DNA from 3 places in the Allobosea sp. 29B genome. Region 3 is predicted to be linked to each of the others. Evidence: riboswitches for the same ligand, from Rfam matches in the RefSeq annotation. Region 3 holds a riboswitch; each other region holds the start of a gene.
The links. Region 3 has a riboswitch for cobalamin ahead of GV161_RS15860 (ABC transporter substrate-binding protein). Riboswitches for the same ligand answer to the same signal wherever they lie in the genome.

Region 1 (7,697 bases), 1.9 Mb from region 3:
CGGCCGAGGCGCGCGCCGGTATTGAGCGCCCGGATCGCATTGGCGGAGAGCGAGCCGAAGCTCATTGCCGAGATGTTGAAGACGGAAGCCGAATAGGGCTGGCGGCACTGGTCGTTGCCGATGATGATGCGGAAGCTCTCGGGGTCGGAGACCGGCGCCGGCCGGGTCGAATGGCCGATGAACTCGTAGCCCTCGCGATAGACGTCGAGCAACGTGCCGAACGGGTGATCGCCGGCGAGGTTCTTGGCGCGGCGATAGACCAGCGAGCGCTGCGAGCGCGAGAACGGCGCTGCTTCCTCGTCCGCCTCGAACAGATATTGGCGCAGTTCGGGCCGGACCAGCTCGGCGAACCAGCGGATATGGCCGATTACCGGGTAGTTGCGCCGGATCGCATGCTCGGTCTGAGCGAGGTCCCAGAGCCCGAGCAGCGCCAACCCGGTCGCCAGCAGGCCGGGCAGCCAGAACCAGCTGTAACGGAAGGCCAGCGGAACCGTGATGAGCGCGACCAGAATGCAGACGATCAGCGTGGTGAAGCGGCTCAGTCGCAACGTCATATCCGATACCTGTCCGAACGAGATCCTTTCCTTCTAGCTTTGACAGATTCGAAAGACGATCGACCAGATGAGCGGACGGCCTTGCCGGCTAGGCATGGCCATAGGCGTCGGCGCCGTCTTCACTCGCCGGCTCCTGCCGGTCGAAGGTTTCGAGCCAGCGCGACAGGCCGGGCAGAGGAGGGCCGGCCCGCAATTGCCGCAGCGTGACACGCAAGGTGTGGCGCGCGAATTTGTTCGCCGGCTCGCGGAAGCCGGCGGGATCGGAGCCGGAGCGGATCGCTTCCAGAACCCCCTGCTTCAACGCCATGAGTTCAGGGTCGCCCGTGACGGCAAGGAGTGCCTGGAAGTGCTCATGTGCCGCGCCGTCCCAGGGCCGCGGCCGGGCCATCGCGTCCTTCAGCGGGTGGGTCGGGATGAGATGGGCGAAAGGCACCCAGCCGTTCGGCACCGGTTCGGTCGCCGCATGAGTGCGGCCGTTGCGCAGCAATTGCGGCAGGACATGGGTGTGCGGCCCTTCCGGGCTCTTGCCGTCGGCCGGCGGGATCGGCTGGTAGACCTCGCAGCGGCCGGCGCGCGTGACGAAGACGCGATGCGGGCCCTTCGCGATGATCGCCCCCATCGCCGGATTACCGGCCTCGAACAGGCTCCGGCCGGCGACGGTGCGCAAGCTCGCGATCAGCTCGGGATCGCCAGTGCGGATGCAGATATCGACCGGCAGCGTGCCGAGGCCCATGTCGAAGAGGATGCCGCCGCGGTCCTGGAGTCGCAGCGCCGCTGCGTCGGGACCGAGCTCGGTCAGGGCCGTGCGCCGGTTCATCGCGCAGGCCGCCTCCGGCAGGCAGAGCGCGACGCGATGGCTCCAGCCTTGGCCGACCGCGGTTTCGGAGGCGAAGAGCCTGACCCGCGAGAGATCGTCGAAGCCGATGCCGCCGCGATTCGTGACGGCGAAGAGCCGGCCCGGACCGTTGCCGAGTTCGACAGGCTCGCTGGGATCGCGCAGGAATTCGGCGATCGCGCCGAATGTGCCGAGATTCCACTGCGTCGTCTCGGTGGCGAGTTCCTGATGGATCAGGCTGGTCACGTCGTCTGCCGTCATCGGCTGGCTTCCTCGTTAGTCAGAGCCTGCCAGGGCAGGACGAATTGTTCGCCGCCGCGCTCGCCGCGCGCGACCGCGATGCCGAAGGCGCTTGCGAGGTTGGCATCGTCGAGCACGGCGGCTGGCTGGCCGTCGGCGAGAATTCGGCCTTGATCGAGCAGGACCAGCCGGTCGCAGAAGCGCCCGGCGAGCGAGAGGTCGTGCAGCACGACGACGACGCCGGTGCCGGCGGCCGCGATGCGCCTGAACAGCGCCATCGCTTCGAGCTGGTGGCGTGGATCGAGCCCGACCAGCGGCTCATCGGCGAGCAGCATCTCCGCTTCGACCGCCAGTGCCCGCGCCAGCAGCACGCGCACGCGTTCGCCGCCCGACAGACTGTCGAGACTGCGCTTGCGGAAGGCGCAGGCATCGGTCGCGGCGAAAGCCTTGTTGATCGCGGTGCGATCGGCCTCGGTCAGGTCGGCGAAGGGGCGCCGATGCGGCAGGCGGCCGAGCGCGACGACGGCCTCCGCCCGCATCTGCCATTGCACGCCGCCGCCCTGGGCGAGGAAGGCGAGCCGCTGCGCGAGCGCGCGGCGTCCCAGCGCTTTTGCGGGCTTGCCATCATAGAGAACTTTACCTGCTGCCGGCGGCAGCAGGTCGGCGAGGATGCGCAGCAAGGTGGTCTTGCCGGCGCCGTTGGCGCCGATCAGGCCGACGAGTTCGCCCGGTTGCAGGGCAAGATCGATGCCGGCGAGGATCGGCTTGCCGTCGAAGGCGATCGCGATGCCGTTCGCTTCGATACGCATCACGCCTCCCGCCGCAGGCGCTGGATCAGGCTGAACAGGAAGGGCGCGCCGATCAGGGCGGTGACGACGCCGAGCTTGAGTTCGGGCCGGATCGGCAGCAGCCGCAGCATCGTATCGGCTGCGAGCAGCAGGATGGCGCCACCGAAGCCGCTGACCAGCAGCAGCCGGCCGGGCTTGTGGCCGACCAGCGGGCGCAGGAGGTGCGGCACGACGAGGCCGACGAAACCGATCGCACCGGTGACCGCGACGGCGCTGCCGACGGCGAGCGCAGCGCCGCCGATCAGTCGCACTCGCAGCCAGGTCAGGTCGAAGCCGAGGCTGCGCGCCGTGTCCTCGCCGAGCGTGAGGCCGTCGAGCGCCGGCGCGCTGGAGAGAAGCAGGATCCAACCCGCTAGCATCAGCGGCAGCACAAGCCAGACATGGATCAGGCTGCGATCGGCGAGCGAGCCCATCAGCCAGAATACGATCTCCAGCGCGGCATAGGGGTTGGGCGCCAGGTTGAGCGCCAGCGAGGTCATCGCCCCGGCGAAGCTGTTGATCGCGACGCCGGCGAGGATCAGCGTCATCGTGCCGGCGCCGCGGCCATTGAGGGCGAAGAGCAGCAGCACGGCGAGCAATGCGCCGGCGATGCCGCCGAGCGGCAAAGCGAGCGCGAAGGCGCCGGCGAAACCGGAATAGAATACGGTGACGGCGCCGAAGGCGGCGGCGCTGGAGATGCCGACGATGCCGGGTTCGGCCAGCGGATTGCGCAGGAGACCCTGCATCGCCGCGCCGGCCAGCCCGAGGCTGAAGCCGACGATCGCGCCGAGGATGGCGCGCGGCAGGCGCAGTTCGACGAGTACCAGCGCCGGCAGGCTCTGCCGGCCGGCGAGCCAGTCGCTAAGCGCGGCGAAGAGGTCGAGCCGGGCATAACCGACGGCGAGCGACAGCGCGGCCATGACGAGCGCCGCGGCGGCCAGGAGGGCGACGAGCCGCCAATAGGACATCCGGTCGGATGCGGAGGAGGGCATGGCCGTAACGCTCATGGGCTTTTTCCGGCTGGCGTCGGCGCGGTCGCGTCGAGCAGCAATTCGATCGCGTCGATCACCGCCGGACCGGCGCAGGTCCAGAGCTTCGACGGCAAGGCGACGAGCTTCAGCCGGTCGCCGAGTCGGGCGAGGACGGGGTGATGCAGGATCTCATGGGCTAGCGAGGGCGGGCCGTTCGGCGTGGTGTTGAGGATCAGGATATCGGCCTTGCCGAGCGCGACGGTCTCGAGCGCGATCTGGCCGTAATTGTCGATGCCGAGCTCGGCGGCGAGGTTGGTCAGCCCCGCTGCCGTCAGGATCTCGTCAACGAGCGAGCCGCGCCCGGTGGTGAAGCCGTTCGGACGCAGCACGATCGCACGCGGATGCGCCGGGCGAGGGCGGTCCGCCAGCGCGGCGAGGCGCTTGTCGATCTCCGCGATCAGGGCTTCGCCGTTCTGCTGCTCGCCGAGCAGCCTCGCCATATCGCGGATCTGGGCGCGCATCTCGGCGAGGTTACCCGGCACGCCGAACTCGCGGACCGGCACGCCGACGCGCTTCAGCAGCGCGACGGTCGAGCGCGTCGTATAGGCGCCGGCGACGACGAGGTCGGGCTTTTGCGCCAGTACTTCCTCGACCAGACCGTGATTGGCCGGGATCGTCAGGGCGCGCGGAGCCATGTTAGCGTTGCGCGGGTCCTGCGACAGCCAGGTCACCGAGGCGACGTGCTTCGGTGACGCCAGCCGCAGCACCAGCTCGTCGGTGCACATGTTGAGCGAGACGATGCGCTTCGGCTTCCCTGGCGCATCGTCCGCATGGGTGGGGCCGCCGAACGCCGCCAGCCAGAGGCCGAGCGCGAGGGCAGCCAGTCGCCTCACAGGCTCACCCTGATCCCGCCGAAGGCGCTGAGGCCCGGCACCAGGAAGCCGACAGGGTTCTCGTAGCGCTTGTCGAACAGGTTATCGACGCGGCCGAACACGGTGAGTCTCTCGTCGACCTTGTAGTCTGCGGCGAGGTTGATGATCGCGGCGCCTGGCGCTCGCATCCTGGAGATCGAGAAGTCGCGGTTCCCGTCCATGCGAGCGCCGACATAGACCAGCGTCGCCGACAGCGTCAGCTTCTCGATCGGCATCCAGCTCGCAGTGACGCTCGCTTTGTGGCGCGGCCGGCGCAGCAGCTCCTGGCGCGCAGTCTCGTCCTTGGCGAGGGTGAAGGTATAGTCGGCCCGGACCTTGAACTGCGGCGTCAGTTCGAGCGCCGCAAAGGCCTCGACGCCCTTGGTCGTGGCGCGGCCGATGTTCGTATAGGAGGTGCGCGTGGCGTTGGTCAGGATCAGGTTGTCGATGTCGTTGTGGAACCAGGTCGCGCCGAAATTGACTTGCCCGTTCAGCAGCGGCTGCTCGAAGCCGACATCCCAGCCGCGGCTTTCCTCTGGCTTCAGATCGGGGTTGCCGTAGAAGTTGAAGGCCGGGCGTGAATCGCTGAAGCGCTCGCTCAGCGTCGGCGCCTTGAAGCCGGTGCCGTAGCTCGCCTTCAGCTTGGTGTCGGTGCCTGGCACGATGAAGACCGGTGCGATGCGATAGGTGGTGTGGCCGCCGAACTTGTCGTCGTCATCGTAGCGGATATTGGCGACGGTGAAGAAGCGGTCGGTCCAGTTCGACTGCAATTCGACGAAGGCGCCTCTATTGCCGTTCGAAACGGTCTTGGCGGAGGTGTCGAAGCGCTCGTTCTCATATTGCAGGCCCATCACCAGCGTCTGGCTCTGGGTGAGCTTCAGGTCGCCGCGCCAGTCGTATTTGGTGCGTTCGCCGAGGTTCTCGGTCGGCAGGCCGAGGATGCCTGCCGCGTTGGCTGTGCGGTTCGAGCGGTCCTGATTGCTGTAGGAGACGCCGAAGCGGTTGACGAAACGGCCCTCGAAGGGATCCCAGACGATCTCGCCGCGGGTGAAGGCCTGGCGGTAGTTCTGGCTCGAGCGGAAGCTGTTCGGCAGGCTCGGAAAGCCGGAATCGCCGGTGAACAGCAATTGCCCGTCGATATAGCGGCCGACCCAGTTGACGCTCAGCGTGTCGGTCAGCCTGGCGCCGAGGCGGGCGGAATAGCTCCAGTTGTCGTAGGAGCTCGGGTTACGCCGGCGGCCGGCGGGAACCAAGTTCGGCGGCGTCACCGGGGTCGAATCCGAGCGGAAATGGCTGACGTTGAAGGCGTAGTCGAAGCGGTCATTGCCGCCGCTCAGCCCGACGCTCTGGTTGAAGGTGCCGTAGGAGCCCGCCTCGACCGAGCCCGTCACCTTGGGCGGGCCCTCGCCGCGCTTGCTGGTGATCGAGATGACGCCGCCGAGCGCGTTGGCGCCATAGAGGCCGCTCTGCGGGCCGCGCAGCACCTCGATCCGCTCGATGTCGGTGGTGAGCATCTGGCCGAAATCGAAGGAACGGTTCGGCGTCGAGGGGTCGTTCACCTCTATGCCGTCGATCAGCACCTTGACGTGGTTCGAGTTGGTGCCGCGCATGAAGACCGAGGTCAGCCCGCCCGGGCCGCCAGTCTGGACGAGGTTGAGGCCGGGCACGGCGGCGAGCGCCTGCGGCAAGGTACGGCGCTGCTGGCGCTCGATCTCCTTGGCGGTGACGACGGTGACAGAGCTGGCGATCTCCCTGGCCGGGGTCGGAACGCCGGTCGGGCTGATGACGATCTCGTCGAGCGCGATCGGCTTCTCGCCCGATTGCGCCAGTGCAGAGAGCGATATCAACATGGTCGAGGCGGCGAGCAGGGAGAGGGCAAGGGGCGAATGCCCGCTCTTGGCGGGCTTTGGCAAACGGAACACGGGAAACCTCGGCGGTAACGTCAGTGGCACGTCACCGCGAACGAGATGTCCCCACCCACTCCCGAAACCGGGCGCGCGCAGTTCTACCACCCATCAGCGCACCCCGGCCGATGTGTTCGCGTGTGACCACGGCTGACGGCAGGTCTCCTGGCTCGCGGGTCGCTGCCCTTCGCCGCCTTCCCAGGGCCGAGGTCCCAGTGGCGTATGGCGAAAGGCTCGCCGCTTACAGTTGCGGGGGCAGCCGCAGCATGAGATGGCCGAGCCATCCGCACTGCGTTCCCTTTTGATCCCGTGAGGGAACCGTCGCGTTCACGAGTAGGGCGGAAATGCGGCAGCGTCAATTCGCCCGTTCACCCTCGCGAGCGGCTATTCCGCGGCCTTGAGCGAGCGCTTGCGTGCGGTCCTGGCGGGCTCCGCCGGCGCCTCCGCATAGGGCGCCAGGATCGCCATGATGTCGCGCCCGCGCGGCTTGGCTTCCGCCACCAGAGCGCGCTCCGCCACCGAATCGAGATGGTGGTGCATCAGGCTCGTGACTTTTCCGACGTCGCCGCTTGCGAGCGCGTCGATCAGCAGGCGGTGCTCGTTGATGCCGCATTCCGAGGAATGCGGCCGGCTGTAGAGCGACAGGATCAGGCAGCAGCGATAGGCGAGCTCACTGACATAGCGGATCAGGATCGGGCTCTCCGTCATCTCAGCGAGCAGGATGTGGAACTCGGTCGCGAGCCGGATCGATATCGCGTCCGGGCCGCCACGCGCCGCATCCTCCGAGTCGACATGGGCGCGCAGGGCCGCAAGCTGCGCCTTGCTCAGCCGGCCGGCGAGCTGGCGCACGACGAGGCGCTCCAGCTCGATGCGGATGTCGAAGGTGTCGCGCGCCTCCTGCCAGCTCGGTGTTGCCACCACGGCAGTGCGGTTGCGGCGTAGTTCGACCAGACCTTCGGCGGCGAGCTGGGCAAGCGCATGGCGTGCCAGGGTACGGCTGACGCCGAAGCGTTCGCCGAGCGCGTCCTCAGGCAAGGCCGCCCCGGGTTCGAGCGCGCGCTCGATGATCGCGCGGCGTAGCGCCCGGCAGATCATCCCAGCCTTGTCCGATGCGCCGTTTCCGGCCTCTTCCCGCGCCATCGCCGACACCAATGGTTGAAGATCGTTTCGTCTTAGCGCCTGGAGCTTGCAGTTCGCAATGCGGCGTGGGGCGCAGGCGGAACCGGGTGGTCCGTCCCACGTTCTTAAGGCGACCCAATAGGGGGCCGGGGGGCTTCGCGCATGGCAACGACACCGGCTCCGAGCCGAAGAGCGGTCCAGCCGGAGGTGGGTGGCATCGGCGCGGGCGATCTGGGTGGCGCCGACATCGTCAAGGTGGCGGCGACGCTCGTCTCGGCGGCAGTGATCATCGCAGCGCTCTATTACGGCCAGGACATCCTGATCCCGCTCGCCTTC
Region 2 (7,697 bases), 2.3 Mb from region 3:
AGGACGAGGTCCGCGGCATGATCCGCGATGCGGCCGAGCTCGAAGCCGCCTATGGCCGGGATACGATGCCGAGAGGTTTCCTCGGCCTCAATGCGGCGCTCTGCGAGCAGTACATGCACTTCATCGCCAACCGCCGCTGCGGCCAGCTCGGGCTCACTCCCGTCTTCGCCGAGACCGAGAACCCGTTCCCCTGGATGAGCGAGGCGATGGACCTGAAGAAGGAGAAGAACTTCTTCGAGACCCGCGTCATTGAATATCAGAATGGCGGCGCGCTGAGCTGGGAGTGAGGCAGGTGAGCCAAGCTGACGATATGTCGCCGCCCGCGCCGGCCACGGTGCTGTTGCTCGCGCGCTCGGCGATCACCGCGCCGCCGCTCAAGGAGATGGAACGGTTGCGCGCTGCGCTCGCGCCGCGCCCCGGCGTGCATGAAGCCCTGTTCGCCTTTTCCGAGCAGGGCTCGCCATCGCTGCGGCACGCGCTCGACAAGCTGGTCGCCGCCGGCTGCGACCGGCTGGTCATCCTGCCCATGCTGATCCCGGCCGAGCCGAATTTCCAGGCCTGGCTCACGCGCACTTTGACCCGTTGGCGCTCGCGCGACGAACGGCCCTGGCCCGCCATCGAGATCGCGACCTTGCTGCCGAACGAAACGAGCCTCATCTCGCTGCTCGACTTGGCGCTTGCGGCCGAGCGGACCGAGCTTTCTCTCGGCTCCGCCAAGGTTTCTCCGGAAGGCTCGCTCGTGCCGGCACAGAAGCGGCGCGTGCTGGCCTGCATGGGCGGCCCCTGCAATGTCGCGGGAGCCGAGGTGATCTGGGGCCACCTCCGCAACGAGCAGGATCGCCTGTCCCTGCGGACCTCCGGCGATGGCTGCATGAGCGCCAAGACGAGCTGCCTCGGCCCATGCAATCTGGCGCCGGTCGTGCAGGTCTGGCCCGAAGGCACCAATTATGGCGGGGTCGATGAGGCCGCGGTCGACCGGATCATCGCAGAGCACATCCTCGGCGGCTGCCCGGTGGCGGATCTCGCCTATGAACCGACCGGCAAGAAGCAGTTCTTGCGAGCCCGCAAAGCCTGAAGCCGTCATGCAGGACAAGAGGCCGTGACCAGCTGCTTTCCTCCGCGACGCATCGTCTGCCTGACCGAGGAAACGGTCGAGACGCTCTATCTCCATGGCGAGCAGGAGCGGATCGTCGGCGTCTCCGGCTATACCATCCGCGCCGACGGCTCGATGCGATCGTCAGCGCCATCCACAGCCTGCGCGGCGATGCCGACGTAGCGGGTTGACGCCACAATCCCGCCATATAGGTTGACGCGCGTCGAGGTCTTCGGAGTGATCCGAAGCTAAGAGGGAATCCGGTGCGGCATCGATCGCCCAATCCGGAGCTGCCCCCGCAACTGTAAGCGGTGAGTTTTCGACCCTAACGTCACTGGCGCCAAGCGCTGGGAAGACGGTCGAAGGCGCTGATCCGCGAGCCAGGAGACCTGCCCCGACGGCGTATTGATGTCGCGCGGGCGGGGTGTCCGGCGGATCGCAGCATGTCCGGCCGCGATTGCTGCCGTATCTGCCGCGCTTCCGAGCAGCCCTGTTCCGCACAGCGAGGGGCTGACGACGATGACCATGCACCTGGGACTGCGCTGCCGCCATTGGCGCCAGGCGAAGCCGGCGACGCTTGTGGCCGACAAGATATATTGTAATGATATAACATATCATTCATAGGCATAGGCATGCCTGCTGCTCTTCCTCTCTCCACTCGGGCGAATGCCAGTTCGCTCGATCCTCTCGCGCTCTATGCCAGTGCGATCGATACCTCCGACTATGCGTCGCGCGTGGCGCCGCTGATCCGACAGCTGGCTCCGGGGATCGCCGATCTCGTCGATGTCGGCGCAGGCGGCGGCCAGCTCGGCGCGGCCATACGCGGCGAAGGCGCGGCCTGGACCGCGATCGAGCCGTCACCGGTGATGCAGGGGCGTCTCGCGCTCCGAGCCGAGCGGCCCCAGATCATCCCGCTCAGCTGGGATGATGAGCGCATTATCTGCGAGCCCGCCGACACGGTCCTCGCGGCGACGATGCCAGGTTATTTCCACGATCCACTCGCCTTCCTCGCGTGCTGCCGCCGCTGGGCGCGCCGGCAGATCGTCTGGGTCGTGCCGGCGCAGGCGACTCCGAAGGGGCTGATCCTCGCCGCCTGCCTGCCGCACGACTGGCATGGCGAGGACGAGACGCCGGGCATCGATCTGGTGCTGCCGCGGCTCGGCTCCGACCTGCCCGACCGGTCCGATGCGACGGACTGGACCTTCTCGCTGGTGCTGCCGGACCTTGCCGCCTTCGCGGCGTTCCAGGCCGACCGTCTGGGCTGGACGCCTGGCGATCCGCGCCGGCCTCAGCTCTTCGAACACCTCCACAAGCAAGCTGTGCCGACGCCGGCCGGCTTTCGCCTCTCCTGCCATCGCCGCTCGGCCATCCTCGTCTGGAACCTGTCATGACCCGCCCGACTTCCCGCAAGGCCTGCCTGCTTGCCGTGACCTGCCTGACGGCGAGTGCCCCTGCCCTCGCCCAGACCGAGATCAAGCTCGATGAGCTCGTCGTGACGGCGACGGGACGCCCCGAACCGCGCAGCAGCATTCCCGGCACTGTCCAGGTCATCGACGCCGCGCAGATCGAGCGCACCCATGCGCAGTCGCTCACCGACCTGCTGGCCGAGAATGCCGTGGGCTTCTTCAGCCAGTGGACGCCCGGGCAGACCTCGATCAACATCCGCGGCGGTGCCACCGACGGGCAAGGCAAGGACTTCCGCAGCCAGGTGCTGGTGCTGATGAACGGCCGGCGCGCCGGCACGGCAAACCTGTCCAAGCTGTCGACGGCCGATGTCGAGCGCATCGAGATCATCCGCGGCCCGTCCTCGGTCGTCTATGGCAGCCAGAACATCGGCGGCGTGATCAACATCATCCTGAAGACCGGCCGCACCGCGCCAGGCACGATGATCGAGGGAGCCGGCGGCTCCTGGGGGCTCCTGCAGGGCAAGGCCCAGACCGGCGGGCTCTATGACAGCATCGACTACTACGCCGGCATCTCCGGCGGCACCCGCGACGACTACCGGTCCGGCCGCGGCGGCTCGAAGATGGAGAACACCGGCTGGAAGCGTCTCGGCGTTGCCGGCGCGCTCGGCCTGCAGATTAATCCGGACCACCGCATCGAGACGACGCTGCGGACCGACGGCATCTACGATGTCGGTTTCCGCGGCTCCGGCGCCAACACGATCAGCCAGGAGGATCGCTACAACAACTCCTTCGACGTCACCTATCGGGGACAGCTCCCCGGCGGACAGTATCGCTGGATGCTGCAGGGCTATGCCGTGCAGGATGTCGACAATTTCCGCTGGGCCTCGCCGGTCATCCGTGGCGGCACCGGCTTGCCGGCGGCCGGCACGGCGGCCGATTACAACCGGCGTGAGCTGAATGTCATCGGCACGCGCTTCCAGCCGAGCATGACGCTCTGGGCTGGCAACGACCTGCTCGCCGGCTGGGATTGGGAGCGCAGCACCCTGCGCTTGACCCGTGACCGCATTGGCGTTCCCGGCAATCCGCTGACGCCGGTCTCGCCGCAGGACAACAACCAGTCCGAGACCGTCAACGCACTCTATGTCGAGGATTCGCAGAAGCTCTTCGACGACCGCGTCACATTGCGCGCCGGTGTGCGCCGGACTTTCGGCACGACCAGCTTCGAATACACGCCGAACCTCGCCGGCCAGCGCCCGCGCGAGGTCGACTATCAGGCGACGACCTATTCGACCGGCGTGACCTTCAAGGCGACTGACCGGCTGACCTTCCGCGTCGGCTACGCGACCGGGTTCCGGGCGCCGACCGCGACGGAGCTCGCAGCGGACTTCAACACGCTGGGCGGCGGGCGCATCTTCGGCAATCCGTCGCTGAAGCCGGAAACGAGCGAGCAGGTCGAGGCCGGAGCCGCCTATGCCGGAGAAGGCTGGCGGCTGGATCTGGCGATCTTCCAGAACGTCATTTCCGATCGCATCATCACGCGCGCCCGGCCGGGCGTGGCCAACACCTCCGATTATGCGAACAACTCCGGCGATGTCGTCGTGCGCGGCGTCGAACTGCAGACCGATGCCGATATCCTGAAGTTGGCGGGATATAGCGACACGCCCTGGCGCTGGTCCGTGTTCGGCAACGGCGCCTGGAACTTCGGCATGGAGGACAAGGGCGCCGCCGTCACCGCCAACAGCCGCAAGCCGGAGCGCATGTACCAGTACCAGGCGGCGATCGGCACGCGCCTCGGCCAGAGCGGCGTGCAGTATCCGTGGTCGGTGCAGGTCTCGGGCACGCTCTACGGGCCGATATGGTACAACACCGAGGAGAATCTCGTCGCCACCGCGGAGCCGAACCGCGACTGGATCCACCGCAAGAGCCCGTTCTGGGTCTGGAACGTGCGTGGCGAGGTCGAGATAGCCAAGGGCGTGAAGCTGTTCGCGCTGGTCAACAACCTCTTCAACAAGAACGAGCACCCGATCTTCATCGGCCTCGACAAGAGGCCCTACAAGCTCGACTCCCGCTTCGCCAATGGCGGCTACGGAACATCGATGCCGGGGCTTGAGGTCCAGGCCGGCCTGCAGGCCAGGTTCTGATCGTCTGATGACGCGCCTGCGCCGGCTCGGCCTGATCCTGGCACTGATTCCCGCGATCTGCTCTGCGGGGGCCGCCGAACCCGTTCGGCTGACCGACGCGCTCGGGCGGGTGGTGGAGATCACTCGCGCGCCGCAGCGGATCGTGCCGATCTTCGCCTCGAACACCGAGCTCGTCGCGGCGCTCGGCCTGTCTGACCGGGTCGTCGGCATCGAGGCCTATACGCGCTATCCGCCGGAGGTCCTCGACCGGCCTCAGGTCGGCGGACGGCTCGGCTTCTCGGTCGATGCCATCGTCGCGCAACGGCCGGAGCTGCTGATCGTCACGCCCTCGCGCCAGGCGATGCACCTGCTGATCGAGCCGATGCGCCGGCTTGGCATTCCCGTGATCGTGCTGCTCAGCCGCAGCGTCGCGGAGGTGATGGCCAATTTGCGCCTGGTCGGCCGGGCGACGGGAGAGCCAGATCAGGGCGATGCCGTCGCCAAGGCACTTGAGCAGCGCCTCGCGATCGTCGAAGCCGCCGCCCCTATGAAGCGACCCAGCGTAGTGATGATCACCGGGCGTCTTGGCAATGGGCTGGTGCTGGTGGCGCGCGCCGACAGCTATACCGGCGATGCCATGGTCAAGGCCGGCGGGCGCCATGCCCTGGAGCGGACCATCGTCGCGCAGGTCTCGCCCGAGGCGGTGATCGCTGCCGATCCCGACATCCTACTCTTCGCCGGCCGCAGGGACGAGCTCGACGCATTGGTCGCTCAGCCCGGTTGGCGTCTGCTGCGCGCCGTCCGCAGCGGCAGCGCCCATCTGGTCGCGCGCGCCGAATTCCTGATCCCCGGGCCGCGCACGGTCGACGGCATCGAGAAGCTGGCAGCGCTGCTGCGGCGGGCGGCCCAGCCATGAAGCGCCTCCCTCTTCTCATGCTTGCCGTCCTGCTGGCGCTCGCCTTCGGCGCCATGGCGGGCCATGACTGGGCGAGTCCTGCTCGGCTGGCCGCCGCCTTGTCGGGCGATACGTCGCTGCAAAGCCAGCTCCTGGTGGTCTGGCGGCTGCCGCGCGTCTTGGCGGCGGCGCTGGTTGGCGCGCTGCTGGGGCTGGGCGGTGCGATCTTCCAGGGCGTGTTCCGCAACCCGCTGGCCGAGCCTTATCTGCTCGGCTCCGCCGGAGGCGCTGCTATCGGCGCGACCATCGCGCTCCTCGTGCCGCTCGGCCTGCCGGCCGGGCCGGCCCTTGCCGGATTGTCCTTCCTCGGCGCCTGGGGCGCGACCTGGCTGGTCCTCGCCATCGCCGGTCTGCATGGACGGCCGGACACTGCGGGGCTGTTGCTTGCCGGCGTCGCGATCGCCGCGATGCTGGGGGGGCTACGGTCTTTCCTGATGCTGGCCCTCTCCGATGACACCGTGAATCTCCAGGTCGTGCTGAGCTGGACTCTGGGCGGCATCCAGACGCCGGATCAGTCCGGGCTGCTGTTGCTCACCGGCTTGGTCATTGTCGCACTCGCCTTGTCACTGAGGCTGGCGCGTGGGCTCGACCTGCTTGGCCTCGGCGAAGAGCAGGCCTTCGCCTTCGGGCTCGATCCCGCCCGCTTCGTCCGGATCGCGGTCCTGGTCGGCGCCGGCATCGTCGCCGCGGCCGTGGCTTATGGCGGCCTCGTCGCTTTCGTCGGTTTGATCGCGCCGCATCTGGCGCGCTGGTGGTCGGGGCCGCGCCATGCCGCCATGCTGCCGGCGAGCGCGTTGATTGGAGCCGCGCTCGTCTGCGCTTGCGACGCGATCGCGCGCGCCGTGCTGCCGCCGGCCGAAGTCCCGCTCGGGCTGATCACGGCGCTGTTCGGCGGGCCATTCTTCCTGCTGCTGCTGGCGCGGAGGCTCAGGGCATGACCGGGATCGAATGCCGTTCGATCTGCGCCGAGGCCGGTGGCAAGCGGCTGCTCGACGGTGTTTCGCTGAGCTTCAGCCTGGGCACCCTGACAGGCCTCGTCGGGCCCAACGGCGCTGGCAAGTCGACGCTGCTGCGCGTCCTCGCGGGCTATCGCCGGCCGGATGCCGGGCAGGTGCTCTGGCAGGGCCGCGACCTGGCAGAGTGGCCGGCAGCCGAACGCGGAGCGACGGCCGGCTATCTCCCGCAGCAGCTCGAGCCCGCCTGGAATTATTCGGTCGAGGAGATCATCGCGCTGGGAGCGAGCCGCGCTGCCGCCTCACGTCCGATTGCTGATCTCATCACCGAGCATGGCTTGAACGATCTCGCGAACCGCCGCTGGAGCGCGCTGTCGGGCGGCGAGAGAGCGCGAACAATGCTTGCCGCGACCGTCGCCTCGCGTCCGCGCATTATCCTCGCGGACGAACCCGGCGCCAGCCTGGACATCCGCCACAGGCTCGACCTGGCACATCGGCTGCAGTCGCTGGCCGAGACAGCAGTGGTCGTGGTGATCATGCACGACCTCGACCTCGCGGCCCGCTTCTGCGACCACATCGTGCTGCTTGATGCCGGGCGCGTGGCGGCCGATGCAGATGCGGAGGCGGTGGTTGCCGATCCCCAATTCGAACGGACTTTTCACATTCGGCTGCAGCGAGAGGCCCTCGATCGCGATCACGACTGGTTGATCGGGCTCAACGCGCAATCGTGAGGCGGACGTCGTTGGGGTTAGCAGAGTTTCGGGGGCGAACTACATAGAAAGATGCGAGGCATTTCACAGGGATATCAGCGCGGCTCCTTCACGCCTCGCCCCCGAATCGTCCATTCGGGGGCAGTATGCCGAAATATTCCGTTTTGGGGTATTCGAAATTGGGGTTGATGTGGATAGCCGGTTTCACCGCTTCAGGCGCCGGCTTTGGCTTCAACCCAACCCGAACTCTACAAGGCTCTGTTCCAGGCGCTTATCCAAGCGCGCAAGGATGCCGGTATCACGCAGGTCGAGCTGGCCGCGCGCATCGGGCGCCGGCAGACCTTCGTGTCGAAATACGAGACTGAGGAACGGCGGCTCGATGTGGCCGAGTACATCGCGATAGCGAGGGCGATGGGCGTCGAGCCTTACGGGATGATGCAAATGGTAAAGTAAGCCGATC
Region 3 (7,697 bases):
CACCACCCCGCCGGATGCCCTGCCGCCACGACCGATGACGATGCGGGCGCAATCAATTCCGCCCCGGCACCATTTCCTGGAGCACGCCCATGACTGGCATCAGCTGGTCTATGCGATCGACGGCGTGCTGACCGTCTCCACGGTCGGGCAGACCTTCATCACCTCGCCGGATCAGGCGGCCTGGCTGCCGAGAGGCGTGCCGCATCGCGTCGGATCGCTGCTCGGCGCGGAGTTCAGGAGCCTCTGGATCGCGACCGAGGCCGGGAGCGGGCTGCCGCTCGCCCCGACGGTCCTGGCAGTGTCGCCGCTGCTCAAGGCCCTGATCGTCGAGGCGGCAGCGATCGAAGGCCAGAGCGACGCAGACGGCTATGGCAGCCGGGTGGTGACCCTGATCCTCGACCAGTTGCGCCGCGCCCCGACCTTGCCGACAGCTTTGCCCTGGCCGCGCGACAACCGCCTCGCCGCGCTCTGCGAGGCACTTTATCTCGATCCGGCCGACGACCGCAGCGCCGATGACTGGGCCCGGGAACTCGGCCTGTCCAGTCGAACCCTGACACGCCGGTTCGAGGCCGAGATCGGCGCGCCGTTGCGCTCATGGAAGCGCCGCCTGCGTCTGTTCCGGGCGATCGAGCTGCTCAGCGGCGGGATGTCGGTCACGCAGACCGCGATGGAACTGGGCTACAGCTCAGCCTCGGCCTTCATCTTCGCGTTCAAGGCCGAAATGGGTGAGAGCCCGCATGCCTATGGCCGCCAGGCCGAGCGCTAGCCTGGTGCTCGAGGCCGCTCACGGCGAGCGTCAGCCCTTATTCGCCGTCAGCACGAACATCGGCACGTCGCCGGGATAGGGCGAGGCCGGAAACAGATGCTGCCAGCTCCGCGCCGGGCCGAAGCCGGCCTCGCTCAGCATCGCCCGGGCATCGTCCTCCGTCAGCCCGTCATGACGCGGCAGGCTGTTGGCGAGCGTCTCGGGATAGGTCGAGCGGTATTGCGGGGCGATCGACCAGAGCCCGTCCGAGACGAGCACGAGCCCGCCCGGGCGCAGGACGAGGTTAGCCTTGCGCAGCGCCGCCATCGGATCGGGCAAGGTCCAGAGCACATTGCGCAGGGTCACGATGTCGGCCGAGCCCGGGGCGAACGAAGCCTCCTCGATCAGCGCCTGTTCGAAGGTGACGTCGAGCCCGGAGGTCTCGGCCGCCTGCCGGGCCACGGCGAGCATGCCCGCGGAGCCGTCGCAGGCCCGCACGCGATGCCCCAGCGATGCAGCGATCAGCGCGCAGGCGCCGGTCCCGGTGCCGACGTCGACGACGTCCCTCGCCTCCTCCGCTTCGAAGGCGGCAGCGAGAACATCACGCCAGAGCGAAGCCTGCGCGACATGCGAGGCGACACCGTCGAAGGCCGGCGCGCGCCGGGTCCAGTAGTCGGAAACCTGGGTCTGCGCCTCGGCCGGCTTCATGACTGCCTCCGTTCCGGTTCGATCAGATACTCGATGTGCCGGCGTCCCGACGCGCCCTGACGGATCGAGACCGCAACGCCGAAAATGCGCTGGATCGTCTCTGCGGTCAGGACCTCGTCCGGCGTCCCTGCGGCTTGCAAGCGCCCTTCGTGCAGCAACGCGATCTCGTCGCAGAACATCGCCGCGAGGTTGAGATCGTGCAGCGCCATGATGCAGGTGATGCCGAGGCGTCGGACCAAGCCGAGGATCGAGAGCTGGTGCTGGATGTCGAGATGGTTGGTCGGCTCGTCCAGGATCAGCTCGCTCGGCTCCTGTGCCAGCGCGCGAGCGATATGGACCCGCTGGCGCTCGCCGCCCGACAGCGTATGCCAGAACTGGTCGTGCCGTTCGGTGAGCCCGACCCGCGCCAGCGCCTCGTTCACTGCCACCTCGTCGGCGCCGTTCCAGGATGCCAGCGCGGCGCGATGCGGCGTGCGGCCGAGCCGGACGACATCGCAGACGGAAAGCTGGATCTCGGTGGTCGCCTGCTGCTCGACGAAGGCGAGACGGCGGGCGAGCTCGCGCCGTGGCACGGCAGCGATATCGCGCTCGTCGAGCGTGACGACGCCGCTCGCGACATTGCGCAAGCGGCAGAGCAACCGCAACAGGCTCGACTTGCCCGAGCCGTTCGGGCCGATCAGCCCGAGCACCCGGCCAGGCGCCGCCTGCAGCGTCACCCCGTCGACGATCATCCGGCCGGCAGCGCCCCAGCGCACCTCACGCATCGCGAGCGTCATGCCGGCCGCCTCGCACGATAGAGGATGAGGGCAAAGACCGGCGCGCCGAACAGCGCTGTCACTACCCCGATCGGCAGGATTTGCTGCGGAATCAGCACGCGCGAGAGGATGTCGGCGAGGATCATGAAGATCGCGCCGACGACGAGGCAGGCCGGCAGCAATCGCGCGTGGCCGGAGCCGACGAGGAAGCGGGCGGCATGGGGAATGATCAAACCGACGAAGCCGACCGTGCCGACGATCGAGACCATCACCGCGGTCATCACAGCGGTGGTGGCGAAGAGCACGACCTTCACCCTTGTGACGGCGACGCCGAGCGAGGCGGCGGCATCGACGCCGAAGGCGAAGGCATCGAGCACCTTGGCGTGCAGCATGCAGATGCCGAAGCCGATGAAGGCGACCGGCGCGGCGATCCAGAGATCCGGCCAGCGCACGCCGCCGAAATTCCCCAAGAGCCAGAACATCACACCGCGCGCCTGCTCGGCGCTGGCCATTGTCGTGACGATCGTCGCAGTCGCGGCATTGAAGAGCTGCGAGGTCGCGACGCCGGCAAGGATGACGCGATCGCTCGCCCCGCCCGCCCCCGTCGCCAGCAGCGCGACCACGGCGAGCGCGGCGCAGGAACCGATGAAGGCCCCGGCCGAGACGCTCAGCGCCGTGCCGCCAATGCCGACGCCGAGGATCAGCACCGCGACGGCGCCGGTCGAGGCGCCGGCGGAAATGCCGAGGACATAGGGCTCCGCCAGCGGGTTGCGTAGCAGCGCCTGCAGGATCGCGCCCGAGAGCGCCAGCGCGCCGCCGCACAGGCCAGCCATCAGCGCCCGGCTCAGCCGGTAATCGAAGATCACGCCCTGCTGGATCGCACTGACCGGAAAGTCGAGGCTGAACAGCCCGTTGCCGAGCGCCCGCAGCGCTGTGTCGAACGGAATGCGCATCTCGCCGATCGTCACCGCCAGCGCCACCGAGACGGTGAGCGCGACGAGTGAGGCCAACGCGATGGCGATCCGCGCCGGCCAGTTCGGGCCGTGGGCAGCGTGGCTCAAGGAGCGAGGCCGAAGCCGGCGATCGCCTTGGCGAGCGTCTCGATGCCGTCGACCGTGTCGAGCCCGGCGCGGGTCGCGCCGACGTCGAGGATGACGACGCGCTGGTTCTTCACCGCATCGAGCTTGCTGGCGACGGGATCGGTCTTGAGGAAATCGAGCTTCTTCTCGATGTCATCGGCCGGGAAGCGGCGGCGATCCATCTTCACCGTGACGATCACAGCAGGGTTGGCGCCGGCGATGCTCTCCCAGCCGACCAGCGGCCATTCCTCATTGGTGGCGATGATGTTGCGGGCGCCGAGCTTCGACAGGATGTAGGCGGGCACGCCGTTCTTGCCGGCCATGAAGCCGTCGCCCTTGATATCCCGGCTGGAGAACCAGACTACGACCGGCACGTCCTTGGCCTTGACGTTCGCCACGGCCTGGACCGCCTTGTCTTCACGAGCCTTGAGCTCGGCAATGAGCGCATCGGCCTGGTCGGAGACGTCGAAAATCTGCCCGAACTCGCGGATGTTGCGATAGACCAGCTCCATCGTGAACATCTGGGTGCGTACGCCGTCGCCGGCGCCGGAATTGTCCTTGCCGACGCAATCGGTCGGCGAGACATAGGTCGGGACCTTGACCTTGGCGAACTGATCGCGCTTGCCGACGATGCCGTTGGGCCCGACATGCCATTCAAACATCGCGGTGACGAGATCGGGCTCCTGGGCGAGCACCGCCTCGAAGCTCGGATCGTTGTCGGCGAGACGCTTCACCTTGGCATTCACCGCCTCATAGGGCTTGGCGACCGGCGAGAACCAGACCGCGGTGCCGACGACACGGTCGCCGAGGCCAAGCGCATAGAGGATCTCGGTCTGGGTCTGGCCGATCGCGACGACGCGCTTGGGCGGTGCATTGAAAGTCACGCTCTCCCGGCAATTCTCGAGGGTCAGCGGATATTGCGTCGGCGCCGCCAAGGCGGCACCCGCGAACAGAGTGCCGAGGAGCGCTGCAACCGGTCCTTGCAGCAGGCGGGCGAGATGGCGGGTAGCCGGCACGGGACAAGCCTTTAATGTAACAATGTTGCATTTCTGATAGAAGGGTCGGCGCGCAGCCGTCAAGCTCTGCGCGACGGCGCGGACGGTGTTCGTGAACATGGGTCTCATCGCTCCCCGAGATGGCAGGCGGGGAACTGCGCGGGGGCGTGGATGGATGGAGGGCATCGCCGCCATCGACACACAGCTCCGGAACACCCCGTCCGAAAGACGTCTTCGACGACCGGGGCAGGTCTCCTGGCTCGCGGGTCGATGCCGGTTCCGCCCGGCCTTCCCGGCGCGATCAGCGCCAGTGGACGATGGACGGAGAGCTCGCCGCTTACAGTTGCGGGGGCAGCCTCGGCTTTGGCGGAATACGCCTCACCGAATTCCCTCTTAGCTCCGGGAGCAACCCGGAGAACCTCGATCGCGGTCACCCTATAAGGCCGTGCCGCAGGGTCAAGCCTGCCAACCGATGGCTCAGGCGAGCCAGGCGGGCAGCCGCGCGGGAGCGATACCCGTCAGCGCAGCCTCGATGCAGTCGTCGAGCGTCCCCAGCCTGACGGCGCAGCCGGAGAGCCCCGGCCCGTAATGGGCGTATTTGCCGGAGTTGGTCAGCACCACCTTCGCCTGCTCCGGGAAGACCGGGCGGGTGATCGAGCACCAGCAGAGATCGGGAATGACCGCGACGCCGCTCTGCGCAAGCCTGGCCATCGTGCCATCGACTTCAGCCGCGGCGACGACCTCCCGCCCGGCCGTGATGATGACGGCGAGCGCAGCCGCGACAGAGCGGCCATCGAGGCGCTCCGCGACGGCCCGGCATTCGTCCAGCGAGGCATGCGGGCTGCCAATGGCGACGAGATCGACGTCCGCGGGCCCCTCGTTCAGCTTGCGCCAGCCCGCGGCAAGATGCTCGCGCGTGATGACGACTTCGTCCTCGGGGGCGCCGCCGAGGCTGTCCGCTTCCGGCGTGATCCCCTCGATATGGAGCATTGCCGCCGCCGAGGTCGTGCCGAAGGCGGCGCAGAGCGCCTTTAGATCGTCCCGTGTCGGTTGCGTCTTCGCCAGGCCCTTGATCAACGGGATCAGGTCGGGCGAGGCCAGGCCAGCAAGGTAGCCGATCAGGGGCCAGGCTGCGCTGTCCGCATCCTCCGGCAATTCGACCCGGACCGTCCGGCGCGCCCGGCGTCCCTCGTCGAGAAAAGCGCCAGCGAGCGGGGCGCGGCCGGTGACGGCGATGCAGAAATCGAGGAAGTCCGGGTGCTTGGCGGTGCGGGCGCCGAGCACGGAGTTGGCGAAGATCACCGCATTCGATTCGGACCAGCCGATCGGCTCGCCGAAGCCCGGCGGCTCAGGCAGTGCATAAGGCGCGCAGGTGAAGCTCGCCTGGCAGCCCATGCGGACATAAGTCTCGGCAAGGCGCGACGCCGGCTCGCCGAATTCGGGCGCGACGCCCTGGCGGCGCCAGTTCGCATGGTCGACCGAGATCGCGTTCATCGTCGTCGGGATGCGGACGCGCGCGCCCAGTTCCTCCATCTTCTCGGCGAAGACCAGATTGGCCGGGCCCGCATAGATGCAGCCATCGACATGGGCGCGCGTCACATCGAGGAGCCCAGTCGCTCCTTGCTGGCTCGCCATGGCGACGAGGATGCGCATGGCCTGCTGGGCAGCGATCCCGTCCTTGCCGTCGAGCATGCAGCGATCAGCGGGAGACAACAGCAGCCCCGCATCCGCCGCCGCAGCGAGAGGGATGCGCACCCGCCCGCCATCGGCCGAAACGCCATCCGGCGCGATCACCGCATGCCGCGCCGAGGAGAGGATGGCGAAAGCCTCTTCGGCGAGGCGGATGACCGGGATGCGGCGCCCGAACATCTCGGAAGCGACGATTGCGCCGAGCGTCAGCGTGTCCTCGGCGCCGGCAAAGATCAGCGCGGCGGGACTCTTGCCGGAGAGAGCCAGCTCCAGCAGCACGCCGGAGCCCGAACAGGAGCCCCGGCTGGTCGGCATCAACACCACTGCGCCGGCAAGCGAGGCGCCATGGGCGGGATGGTGCACGTCGATCACCGTGCTCGTGGCGGGATCAACGCCGCCCCAGAAGCTCAAGGGCTCGCCAAGAGCGACGATCGGTCCGGCGGCGACCCCGGCAACGACCGCGATCCCATTGTCCTGTCTCGAAGCTGGAGTCATCTCGCGGATCGACGAAGGCGGTTGTGGGACCGGGTCGGGGCCGGCGCGTACTCCGGCCCTCCCCGCGGTTGATATCACCGAATGGGAGGCGCGTATTGCAGCCCGCCCTTCGTCCAGAGATTATTGGCGCCGCGCGCCAGCTTCAGCGGGCTCTCGCTGCCGAGATTGCGCTCGAACGATTCGCCGTAATTCCCGACGGCCCTGATGATCCGCACGACCCAGTCCTTGCTCAGCCCGATCCCTTCGCCGGCATTGCCCTCGCTGCCAAGCAGCCGGCGGATATCGGGCACCTTGGAATCGACCATCTTGTCGACATTCGCCTTGGTGACGCCGAGCTCCTCGGCGTTCAGCAGAGCGAATTGCGTCCAGCGGACGATACGGAACCACTGGTCGTCGCCGGCCCGGACGAAGCTTCCCAACGGCTCCTTCGAGATCAGCTGGGGCAGGATCACATGCTCGTCCGGGGTGCGAAACTTCAGGCGGATGGCGGCGAGCGAGGAGACGTCGAGGCTGATGGCATCGCAGCGACCGGCCTCATAGGCGCCGACGACCTCGTCATTGGTCGCGAAGACGACCGGCTCGAATTTCAGCTCCTTCGACCGGAAGAAGTCGGCGAGGTTCATCTCGTTGCTGGTTCCCTGCGTCGCGCAGACGGAGCCTCCGGCCAATTGCTCTGGCTTCTCGATGCCGAGCTTCTTGGGCACCATGAAACCCTGGCCGTCATAGTAGTTCACCGCGGTGAAGTTCAGCCCAAACAGGCTGTCGCGCGCGATCGTCCAGGTCGTGGTGCGCGTCAGCACGTCGACCTCGCCGGATTGCAGCGGCGCGAAGCGATCCTTGGCGGAGAGCGACATGAACTCCGCCTTCATCGGATCGTTCAGGATCGCGGCTGCGAGGGCGCGGCACATGTCGGTATCGAAGCCCTTCCAGACGCCGTTGGCATCGGGCAGCGAGAAGCCGGGCACGCCCTGGCTCGCCCCGCAGATGATCTTGCCGCGGGCCTTGATCCGCTCGAGGGTCTGCGCCTGCCCCGAGGCGGGCCAGAAACCAATAGTGATGCACAGCGCCACCAAAGCCGATGCAGCTTTCATAGAATCCCCCTGATGTTCTTATCTCGCCAACGGCGTGTTTCTGCGAACCGTTGCTGTCGAATTTCACCGGTATCGTGGCGTTCAACTTTACCTTGCATGCCTTCAGCAGTATCTCCCGACCGCCACATGACGATGCCCAG

Region 1: it holds a riboswitch for cobalamin, as region 3 does, so the genes downstream of both, GV161_RS06805 (TonB-dependent receptor) here and GV161_RS15860 (ABC transporter substrate-binding protein) in region 3, are expected to answer to the same signal.
Region 2: it holds a riboswitch for cobalamin, as region 3 does, so the genes downstream of both, GV161_RS04645 (class I SAM-dependent methyltransferase) here and GV161_RS15860 (ABC transporter substrate-binding protein) in region 3, are expected to answer to the same signal.

The regions. Positions count from the first base shown of each region.
Region 1 covers NZ_LR733817.1:1,379,765-1,387,461, reverse strand. The annotation lists gene GV161_RS06830 (FMN-binding glutamate synthase family protein) at 1-554, opposite strand, end outside; gene GV161_RS06825 (hypothetical protein) at 643-1,650, opposite strand; gene GV161_RS06820 (ABC transporter ATP-binding protein) at 1,647-2,438, opposite strand; gene GV161_RS06815 (iron ABC transporter permease) at 2,438-3,424, opposite strand; gene GV161_RS06810 (ABC transporter substrate-binding protein) at 3,460-4,320, opposite strand; gene GV161_RS06805 (TonB-dependent receptor) at 4,317-6,260, opposite strand; cobalamin riboswitch at 6,380-6,580, opposite strand; gene GV161_RS06800 (GntR family transcriptional regulator) at 6,627-7,382, opposite strand; gene GV161_RS06795 (AI-2E family transporter) at 7,524-7,697, shown strand, end outside.
Region 2 covers NZ_LR733817.1:960,368-968,064, reverse strand. The annotation lists gene GV161_RS04660 (ribonucleotide-diphosphate reductase subunit beta) at 1-287, shown strand, start outside; gene GV161_RS04655 ((2Fe-2S) ferredoxin domain-containing protein) at 293-1,075, shown strand; partial or broken gene GV161_RS04650 (cobalamin-binding protein) at 1,100-1,216, shown strand; cobalamin riboswitch at 1,303-1,505, shown strand; gene GV161_RS04645 (class I SAM-dependent methyltransferase) at 1,726-2,484, shown strand; gene GV161_RS04640 (TonB-dependent receptor) at 2,481-4,640, shown strand; gene GV161_RS04635 (ABC transporter substrate-binding protein) at 4,648-5,535, shown strand; gene GV161_RS04630 (iron ABC transporter permease) at 5,532-6,512, shown strand; gene GV161_RS04625 (ABC transporter ATP-binding protein) at 6,509-7,258, shown strand; gene GV161_RS04620 (helix-turn-helix transcriptional regulator) at 7,463-7,690, shown strand.
Region 3 covers NZ_LR733817.1:3,256,421-3,264,117, reverse strand. The annotation lists gene GV161_RS15880 (helix-turn-helix transcriptional regulator) at 1-766, shown strand, start outside; gene GV161_RS15875 (class I SAM-dependent methyltransferase) at 797-1,453, opposite strand; gene GV161_RS15870 (ABC transporter ATP-binding protein) at 1,450-2,229, opposite strand; gene GV161_RS15865 (iron ABC transporter permease) at 2,226-3,269, opposite strand; gene GV161_RS15860 (ABC transporter substrate-binding protein) at 3,266-4,303, opposite strand; cobalamin riboswitch at 4,510-4,720, opposite strand; gene GV161_RS15855 (aconitase family protein) at 4,760-6,466, opposite strand; gene GV161_RS15850 (amino acid ABC transporter substrate-binding protein) at 6,541-7,557, opposite strand.